DNA from 3 places in the Pseudarthrobacter sp. CC4 genome. Region 1 is predicted to be linked to each of the others. Evidence: riboswitches for the same ligand, from Rfam matches in the RefSeq annotation. Region 1 holds a riboswitch; each other region holds the start of a gene.
The links. A riboswitch is a leader RNA that binds a small molecule or an ion and turns the genes downstream of it on or off. The one in region 1 is predicted to bind thiamine pyrophosphate.

Region 1 (3,269 bases):
GTCCAGGCTGCGGAGGTATTCGCCGTAACTGACTTCGCCGTCCCAAGGCTTTCCGAGGGCCTCTGTCTGCAGCCGGAAATGGTTCAGGGAACGCTCGTCCGGGGCCGGCATGGTGCGCAGGATGCCCACTTTCCCGGCCAGCATGAGCTGTGCGGCTGCCATGCCGGTCATCAGCGATATCTGTGCGTTCCAGTCCTCCACGGGCAGCTGCGGGGCGGCGGCAATCCGGTAGCCGCCGTCGGGAAGCTGGACAATCTCCTGGTCCGGCATGTTCAGGCTGGCACCCTCCCGGGCGCGCTCCAGCTCCACGCGCTTGAGCCCCACCTCTTTAAGGAGGCGCAGCACAGGGGAAGGGCTGCCGGCGTCCAGTTCCGCCTGGGCGCTTTTGTAGCTGAGCTTGGTGCGGCTGCGCATCCGGGCACGCCGCACGGCCACGGCCGTGACCTCCGCGTCAACGTCAAGACGGAAGTCCCACACGAACGCGGAACAGTCCTGTCCCGGCAGGAGGCTTCCCGCCCCCTCGCTGATGACTTCGGGATGCAGCGGTATGCGGCCGTCCGGCGTGTAAAAAGTCTGTCCCCGACGCCGCGTCTCAGCGTCCAGCGGGCCGCCGGGAGTAACAAACGCCGGCACGTCGGCGATGGCATAGAGAACGTGGTAGCCGTTGCCGTCCCGCTCGATGAACAGCGCCTGGTCCAGGTCGGTGGACGATGCCGGATCGATGGTAATGAATTCAACGAAAGTCAGGTCATGGGACGGCAGCTGCAATGCGGAAACCGCGGCCTCGGCGTCCTTCACGGCATCATCAGGGTAGGCGCCCGGCAGCTCAAGCTCACTCCGGAGCGCGCCCAGCGCCGCTTCGAGTGCGTTGGTGTGCTCGTGGACATTGGGGGCCAGCCGATGGTGTGACACGAAAATCAGCGTAGCCCGAATTTCGTCAATAGTGCACGGAAGCGGCCCGGAGAGGCACGGCAGTTCCGGCGCGGGATTATGGGCGGGCGGCGTCCAGGGCGCTGAGGAGCGAAGCGGCGGCCGCGGCGGGATTGTCAGCCTCGGTAATGGCCCGCACCACCACGATCCGGCGTGCGCCGGCTTCCACCACCTCTTCGACGTTGGAGTGGTCGATGCCGCCAATTGCGAACCAGGGGACACCGCCGTCGGGCGTGTCCTCCTGCCCGTCCGCCCCGGCAACAGCCGTGGCGGCGTACCTCACCAGGTCAAGCCCGACGGCGGCCCGTCCGGGCTTGGTGGGTGTTGCCCACAGCGGCCCCACGCAGAAGTAGTCCAGCGCCGAGGGGCCCGCGGCGGCAGCCAGGGCGGCGTCCACCTGCTCCGGGCTGTGGCTGGACAGGCCGATGGCCGCGTTGCCGTTCAACAGCGTCCGGGCCGCCTTGAGGGGCAGGTCCTTTTGGCCGATATGGAACACCGGGGCTCCGGACAGCACGGCGATGTCCGCCCTGTCATTCACCGCCCACAGCCGGCCGTGCCGCACCGCCGATTCCTTGAGTACGGCCAGGAGCTCCAGCTCCTCGGCGGCTTCGATGGACTTGTCCCGCAGCTGGATGATGTCCACCCCGCCCGCGAAGGCGGCATCGACGAACTGCCCGAAATCGCCCCGCTCCCGGCGCGCGTCCGTGCAGAGGTAGAGGCGTGCGGCCTGCACGCCGGAACTGCCTTCGGCGTTGAGAAAGGCGTCGGTAGCCGGGACGGGGGATGCAGCGGCAGGAGGGTGGGACACATTCATGGGTGCCAGCCTAGTTCCTCTACACTGGGCCTCGTACTGCGGGAGCCGCGGCAGCTGTCATAAAGCGCCGGGCTGAGAGGGCGTCAGAGCCGACCGCTTGACCTGATCCGGCTAATACCGGCGTAGGGAAGGAGACACTTATGCCCAATGCGCTCGACGCCCCGTACCGGCCCGCGCCCGGCTCCGCACTCAAGGCCGACGTTGCGGTCATCGGCGGGGGAGTCATCGGCCACGGCATCGCCTGGGAGGCGAGGCGGTCCGGATATTCAGCGGTGGTAATCGATGACGCCCCCGGCTCCGGTGCCAGCTGGGCCGCGGCGGGGATGCTTGCCCCGGTGAGCGAACTGCATTACCAGGAGGAGGACCTCCTGGAGCTCATGCTGGAGGCCTCCGGGCGCTGGCCGGGTTTCGCCGCTGGCCTTGCCGCGGCTGCCGGTTCGGATCCCGGGTATCTTACGACGCCGACCCTCGCCGTGGGTGCCGACGCTGCGGACCGGCAGGCGCTGCTGGACCTGCGCGAGGTGCAGCAGGCCAATGGACTGACGGTTGAGCCCCTCACCATCCGTGAAGCCCGGCGCCGGGAGCCGCTGTTGAGCCCGGCCATTGCCTCGGCGCTGAATACACCGGCGGACCACCAGGTGAACCCCAGGCTGCTGGTCGCCTGCTTCCGCCGTGCCCTGGCCCGGCACGCCGGCGGAACCGGCGGAAGCTTCGTGGCCGGAGCCGCCGAGGGCTACGCCGTGCCGGACCGGGCAGCGGGCCTGCTCTGGCGGGACGGAGCCGTCGCCGGTGTCACGCTGGAGGGCGGAGGAACGGTGGCGGCCAGGGAGACCGTAGTGGCCAACGGACTGCACGCTGCGGCCCTGACCGGGCTGCCGGAAAAGCTGCACCTGCCGTTGCGGCCGGTCCACGGTGACATCCTTCGCCTCGCCGTCCCCGCCCACCTCCAGCCGCTGCTGACCTCCACCGTCCGCGGACTGGTCCGCGGGATCCCTGTGTACATCGTCCCCCGGCAGGACGGCACCGTGGTGATCGGGGCAACGCAGCGTGAGGACGCACTGGGGAAGGACAGCGGAACCAGCGCGGGGGCAGTGTCGGCAGGGGGCGTCTACCAGTTGCTGCGCGACGCCCAGGTCCTGGTGCCTGCGGTGGCGGAACTTGAGCTGCTGGAATGCACGGCCCGGGCCCGTCCCGGCACACCTGACAACGCCCCGCTGCTCGGGCGGGTCCCCCTGGAGGACGGCCCGTCAGGGCAAAGCCGCGTGGAGGGGCTCATCATTGCCACCGGTTTCTTCCGCCACGGCGTCCTCCTCACCCCGGCAGCGGCCGCGATATGCCGGGACCTGCTCGAAGGCAGAGAGGACCCCCGCTGGGCCCCCTTCAATCCCGGCCGCTTTTCCGGCGTCGCCGTTCGGCCTGCTGCAGCGGCCACCCTACCCAACCCCAAGGAGACAGCATGAACATCACCCTGAACGGAACCGGACATACAGTCGCCGACGGCGCGTCCATCACCGCGCTCGTCACC
Region 2 (3,269 bases), 320 kb from region 1:
CGAACAGCAGCGCGGTGTGGAAGAGGCCGGCCTCTCCCCGGCCCGGAAGCGTCAGGCCCGGAGCGGGAGCCAGGTGCACCAGCGGTTTCTGCAGCCGGCCGAGGTAGAGCCCGCCGTCCTGCTCCGCGACGACCTCCAGGCCGAGGGCCCGCTGGTAGTAATCGGTCATGACCTTCATGTCGCCCACCTTGAGCATCACGGTGCCCATGGCGAGGTCGGCAGGAAGGAGGTCCTGGCGGGCGGCTGCGTCGGTCATTTGAAGGCTCCTTGTATTGGAGGCCGTCCCGTCGGCGGCCTGTCACATATTAAAATTACTTGAAGCTTCAATTTATTCCAAGTGGCGGCCTCAAATAACTCAGCGGATGATGCGGCCGCCCAGCACCACGTGTTCCAGCGCCCTGATCGTTTCCGGGGTGGTCCGCGGGTCTTCGCGGCACACCACGACGTCGGCCCGCGCGCCTTCCTCCAGGTTGTCCGCTCCCAGCCACGTGCGGGCTGCCCAGCAGGCGGCATCCAGGGCCGCAGGCATGGGCAGGCCGGCCCCGTGCAGGGCGAGGATCTCATCTGCGATCCTCCCGTGGCGGACCACGCTGCCTGCGTCCGTCCCGGCAAAGATGCGTACGCCGGCGGAATGGGCCTCCGCCACCCGTTCCAGCCTGCGTTCCCACAGGGCGCGCATGTGGGCGGCGTAGCGCGGAAACTTGGCGTCTGCCTGCTCCGCTATGTCAGGAAAGGTAGCGATGTTGATGAGGGTGGGCACGATCGGCACGCCCTGCTCCACGAACCGGGGCAGGTGGCGGGGCAGCAGCCCCGTGGCGTGCTCAATGCAGTCAATGCCGGCGTCCAGCATCTGGTCCAGGGTGTCCTCGGCGAAGCAATGCGCCGTGACCCGGGCACCTTCATCATGGGCAGCCTGGACAGCGTCACGGACGACGGCGGCAGGAAAGGAGGGCGCGAGGTCGCCGGCGCTCCGGTCGATCCAGTCGCCCACCAGTTTGACCCAGCCGTCGCCGTCGCGTGCTTGCTTCCGCACGGCCTCCACGAGCCCGTCGGGTTCGACCTCCGCCGCAAAGCCGCGCAGGTAGCGGCGCGTGCGGGCCACATGCCGTCCTGCCCGGATCAGCACCGGAAAGTCCCGGCCGCCCTGCATCCAGCGGGTATCGGCAGGTGAGCCGGCGTCGCGGACCAGCAGGGTTCCGGCGTTGAGGTCAGCCAGCGCCTGTTCCCGTGCAAGGGCGGGTTCGACCGGGCCGGCGGGGCCCAGTCCGATGTGGCAGTGGGCGTCAGCGAATCCCGGCAGCACCCAGCCGTCGAGCTCCCGCGCCGGAGGGGCAGTTGGCCGGCTGAACGTGAGCTTGCCGTCCACCGACCAGAGTCCATGGCGTACCCGGTCCGGGGCGGTCAGGACGGGTCCGCGAAAGTGAATGATGTCTGCCATCGGGCTTCCTTTCGATGCCCGGTCAGGCTAGCACCCGCAAATGTGACGCCGCCCTTCCGGGGGCGTGTGGTAGCTTACATCTTGACCACACGGGTGCCCCTGCAGGGGCTGAGATCGGGCTGACGCAGCCTGCGACCGTTGAACCTGTCCGGGTAATGCCGGCGAAGGAAGTGAGTATTCCTTGAGTACACAAAATGCACAGCTGAACCCTGCCCAAGACCGTCCGGCGATGGGAGCAGCCGGCAACCAGCCAACGGTGACCCAGTCCCTGAAATCCCATTCACTGGCCTACCTTGAGGATGCCGGCACGGGGATCAGGGTCCCGGTGACGGAGATTGCGCTGGAACCTTCCCCGAACGGGACGCCGAACAGGCCGTTCCGGACCTACCGGACGGCAGGACCTGGCAGCGACCCCGTCGTCGGCCTCCCAGCCTTCCGGACGGACTGGATCGAAGCACGCGGAGACACCGAGGCGTACAGCGGCAGGGAACGGAACCTGCTCGACGACGGCCGCTCGGCTGTCCGCCGCGGCGCCGCCAGCGCCGAGTGGAAGGGAGCGCGCCCCGTGCCCCGCCGCGCCGTCGACGGCAGGACCGTGACGCAGATGCACTATGCGCGGCAGGGCGTGATCACCCCGGAGATGCGCTTTGTGGCGCTGCGCGAGAACTGCGATGTTGAACTGGTCCGCAGCGAGCTGGCCGCGGGCCGCGCCATCATCCCCAGCAACATCAACCACCCCGAGTCCGAGCCGATGATTATCGGCAAGGCCTTCCTGGTGAAAATCAACGCCAACATCGGCAACTCGGCCGTTACCAGTTCCATCGCGGAGGAGGTGGACAAACTGCAGTGGGCAACGCAGTGGGGCGCCGACACCGTCATGGACCTTTCCACCGGCGATGACATCCACACCACCCGCGAATGGATCCTCCGCAACTCCCCCGTCCCCATCGGCACCGTCCCCATCTACCAGGCCCTCGAGAAGGTCAACGGGGAAGCCAATGCCCTTACCTGGGAGATCTTCCGCGACACCGTCATTGAACAGTGCGAGCAGGGTGTGGACTACATGACCATCCACGCCGGCGTCCTGCTGCGTTACGTGCCCCTGACAGCCAACCGGGTGACAGGCATCGTGTCCCGCGGCGGTTCGATCATGGCAGGCTGGTGCCTGGCCCACCACCAGGAGAACTTCCTCTACACGCACTTCGATGAGCTGTGCGAAATCTTCGCGAAGTACGACGTCGCCTTCTCCCTGGGTGACGGGCTGCGGCCAGGGGCGACGGCGGATGCCAACGACGCTGCCCAGTTCGCCGAACTGGACACACTGGCTGAGCTGACGGCGCGCGCCTGGGAATTCGACGTGCAGGTGATGGTGGAAGGTCCGGGGCACATCCCGTTCCACCTGGTCCGCGAGAACGTAGAGCGCCAGCAGGAGCTGTGCAAGGGTGCGCCGTTCTACACACTCGGGCCCCTGGTTACCGACGTTGCACCGGGCTACGACCACATCACCTCGGCCATCGGTGCCACGGAGATCGCACGCTACGGCACTGCCATGCTCTGCTATGTCACCCCGAAGGAACACCTGGGGCTGCCCAACAAGGACGACGTCAAGACCGGGGTGATCACCTACAAGATCGCCGCACACGCGGCAGACCTTGCCAAGGGCCACCCGGGGGCGCACGAGCGCGATGATGCGCTGTCCAAGGCACGCTTCGAATTCCGCTGGCGCGACCAGTTCGCGCTGTCCCTGGACCCGGTCACGGCGGAAGCCTTCCATGATGAGACCCTGCCCGCAGAACCTGCCAAGACCGCGCACTTCTGTTCCATGTGCGGT
Region 3 (3,269 bases), on a different contig from region 1:
ATCTCACTGCCGGGCCGCTACCTGGTCTTCGTTCCCGGCGGTTCCATGACCGGCATCTCCCGCAAGCTGCCCGACGTCGAACGCAACCGCCTCAAGCGGATCCTCAAGGACCGCCTCCCCGAGCAGGCCGGCGTTATTGTCCGGACCGCTGCGGAAGGCGCCTCCGAGGAAGAGCTGACCCACGACATCAACCGGCTGCGGGCCCAGTGGGAAGGCATCGAAAGCCAGTCGAATTCCACCAAGATCCTTGCTCCGGAACTGCTGTACGGCGAACCGGACCTGACCATCAAGGTGGTCCGCGACGTCTTCAACGAGGACTTCTCCAAGCTGATCGTCTCCGGCGAGGAAGCCTGGGACACCATTGAGGCCTACGTCACCTACGTTGCTCCCGATCTGGTGGGGCGCCTCGAGAAGTGGACCAAGGACCAGGACATCTTCAGCGCATGGCGGATCGACGAACAGATCCACAAGGCACTGGAGCGGAAGGTCTTCCTGCCCTCCGGCGGCTCGCTGGTGATCGACCGCACCGAGGCCATGACTGTTGTGGATGTCAACACCGGCAAATTCACCGGCAGCGGCGGCAACCTTGAAGAGACGGTCACCAAGAACAACCTGGAAGCTGCGGAGGAAGTGGTACGCCAGCTCCGCCTGCGCGATATCGGCGGCATTATCGTCATCGACTTCATCGACATGGTCCTGGAATCGAACCGCGACCTCGTCCTCCGTCGGATGGTGGAGTGCCTGGGACGCGACCGCACCAAGCACCAGGTTGCCGAAGTCACGTCCCTTGGCCTGGTGCAGATGACCCGCAAGCGGATGGGCACCGGGCTGCTTGAAGTGTTTGGCGAGCAGTGCGAGGCCTGCGCCGGCCGCGGTGTGGTGACCCACGATGACCCCGTGGAGCACCGCCGGGCCAATATCGTGGCGGCCGAACACCACGTTCAGCGCTCGGACGCCCGCCCGGACGTCCGGAATGAAAGCCACCGCGCTGAGGCCCAGCGCGGGGACAGCAGCCAGCCCGGCGTCCGTCCTGACCGGAAGCGCCGCCGTGGCCGCGGCGGCCAGCAGGTGGACGCTGCTCCTGCAGCCGCCCTCCACGTGCACACGGTCCACCCCGACCCCACGGACGCCGAGCGGCACGCGAAGGCCGAAGCCACCAGGCTTGCCCTTGCCAATATTGCTGCGGCAGCACACGCCGCCCACCTGCACGACGATGAGGTAGCCGCGGCCCGGCAGGCTCCGCAGGTCCAGCCGGCGGAACCTGAGAAGCACGACGGCGACGCCTCCCGGCCTGCCGCCGTCCTCACCTTTGGCGGGGAGAAGGTTGCCCTGCCGTTCGTGGAGCACGCGGAGGAGCAGCAGCCGAAGCCGGCCCTGACGCTGGACCGGCTCGCCGAAGCCTTCGCCCACCTCGGTGAGCCTGCCCCTGCCGCGGAAGCCGCAGCCGGTCAGCCCGAACGGCGGGCGCCGGTAAAGGAGCAGCGGGAACCGGAGCAGGTCCGAGCACCGCAGCACGTCCAGGCACCGCAGGCGGAGTCGCCGCAGGTCCGGCCTGAGCCGCTGCAGGCTGCCCATGCGCTGCGCGAAAAGGACTATTCCGACCACACCCTGGAACAGTCCCGCCCGCGCCGGGCGCGCCGCAACCGCAGCGCCAGCCGCGCCCAGGGTGCGGCCAACGAGACCTCCGTCGAGCAGCACGAGAATGTCCCCGCCGCGGCGGCAGGGCATTCACACTCTGCAAAGGCGCCGGAAGCTGACCAGGCAGGTGCCCCTGCGCCAGGCAACGCCAAGCCTGCCGCGGAGCCCATCATCCTGGGTGTCGGGGTTCCCGCTTCGGAACTCTAGGCCACCGCACGCGACACGCTGGATGCCCGGCCGCCCACCACGTGTGGACGGCCGGGCATCCGGCATTTAAGGCCGCACCAGTCGCACTGCGTCACCTTCGCCCTGCGTACCGCAAAAAAGCTAGGCTGGTGAACCGACACGGGGTGCCGCGCACAGAGCCGGCTGAGATCCACACCCGTTGAACCTGTCCGGCTAGCACCGGCGAAGGGATGTCTCTTGTCTTCAACTCTCGAATTGCCCGCTGCCACCCCTCAGGGCGCCCCTGCCCCTGCAGCACAGTCCGGCCAGCGGCGGCACGTGCCCCGGGTCCTCTCGATCGCGGGCTCGGATCCGTCCGGCGGAGCCGGCGTCCAGGCGGACCTGAAAAGCATCGCGGCCCACGGCGGCTACGGAATGGCCGCCATCACTGCCCTCACCGCACAGAACACCCGCGGCGTACGCGGCGTCCACGTACCCCCTGCTGCCTTCCTCACCCGGCAACTTGACGCGCTCAGTGAGGACATCAGCATCGACGCCGTGAAAATCGGGATGCTGGGTGATGTCGCGGTGATCGAAGCTGTCCGGGCGTGGCTCGAAAAAGTCCGTCCCGGCGTCGTGGTTTTGGACCCTGTCATGGTGGCCACCAGCGGTGACCGGCTCCTGCAGGAATCCGCCGAAGCCGCACTTCGTGAGCTGCTGCCGCTGGCGCACCTCATCACGCCCAACCTGGCTGAACTTGCCATGCTGGTGGGCGGGAACGTGCAGGAGAGCTGGGAAGGCGCCCTGGAACAGGGCCGCGAGCTCTCTTCCGCCACCGGGGCGACGGTGCTTGTGAAGGGCGGACACCTGGCCGGGGACGAATGCCCCGACGCCCTTGTCAACACTGCAGGCACGCTTGGCCAGGACGTGGTGGTGGTCCCGGGCAGGCGGGTGGCAACGCTGAACAGCCACGGCACCGGTTGTTCACTGTCATCAGCCATGGCCACAGTCCAGGTGCGGCTGGGGGACTGGGAGGCAGCCCTCCGGGAGGTCAAGCCCTGGCTGTCCGGCGCGCTGGAGGCCTCGGAGTCGCTGCAGGTGGGTACGGGCAACGGACCAGTCCACCACTTCCACCACCTTCAGCCGGAGCCTGCTGAAGGCAGCTTCGCGGCGCGGCTGTGGGCTGAAGCGGAGGAGCACCTGGAAGCCATCTATTCCCTGGCGTTTATCCGGGACCTGGCCTCCGGGGACCTGGCCGAGAAACAGTTTGGCTACTACCTGGCCCAGGACGCCATCTACCTCAACGGTTATTCACGGGTGCTCGCGCGGACAAGTGCCCTGGCCCCCACCGAGGCAGAGCAACTCTTCTGGGCACGTTCCGCCGCGCAATGCCTGGAGGTCGAGTCTGAACTGCACCGCTCCTGGCTCAGTACCCGGACCGTTGAGCCGCAGCTGGGACCCGTGAC

Region 2: another riboswitch for thiamine pyrophosphate. It lies ahead of thiC (phosphomethylpyrimidine synthase ThiC); the one in region 1 lies ahead of thiO (glycine oxidase ThiO).
Region 3: another riboswitch for thiamine pyrophosphate. It lies ahead of thiD (bifunctional hydroxymethylpyrimidine kinase/phosphomethylpyrimidine kinase); the one in region 1 lies ahead of thiO (glycine oxidase ThiO).

The regions. Positions count from the first base shown of each region.
Region 1 covers NZ_JARCCZ010000003.1:3,602-6,870, forward strand. The annotation lists gene PV768_RS02835 (RNB domain-containing ribonuclease) at 1-912, opposite strand, end outside; gene thiE (thiamine phosphate synthase) at 989-1,744, opposite strand; TPP riboswitch at 1,773-1,890, shown strand; gene thiO (glycine oxidase ThiO) at 1,885-3,204, shown strand; gene thiS (sulfur carrier protein ThiS) at 3,201-3,269, shown strand, end outside.
Region 2 covers NZ_JARCCZ010000003.1:323,563-326,831, reverse strand. The annotation lists gene PV768_RS04265 (VOC family protein) at 1-256, opposite strand, end outside; gene PV768_RS04260 (amidohydrolase family protein) at 356-1,438, opposite strand; TPP riboswitch at 1,518-1,625, shown strand; gene thiC (phosphomethylpyrimidine synthase ThiC) at 1,620-3,269, shown strand, end outside.
Region 3 covers NZ_JARCCZ010000020.1:64,193-67,461, forward strand. The annotation lists gene PV768_RS14690 (Rne/Rng family ribonuclease) at 1-1,845, shown strand, start outside; TPP riboswitch at 1,975-2,072, shown strand; gene thiD (bifunctional hydroxymethylpyrimidine kinase/phosphomethylpyrimidine kinase) at 2,062-3,269, shown strand, end outside.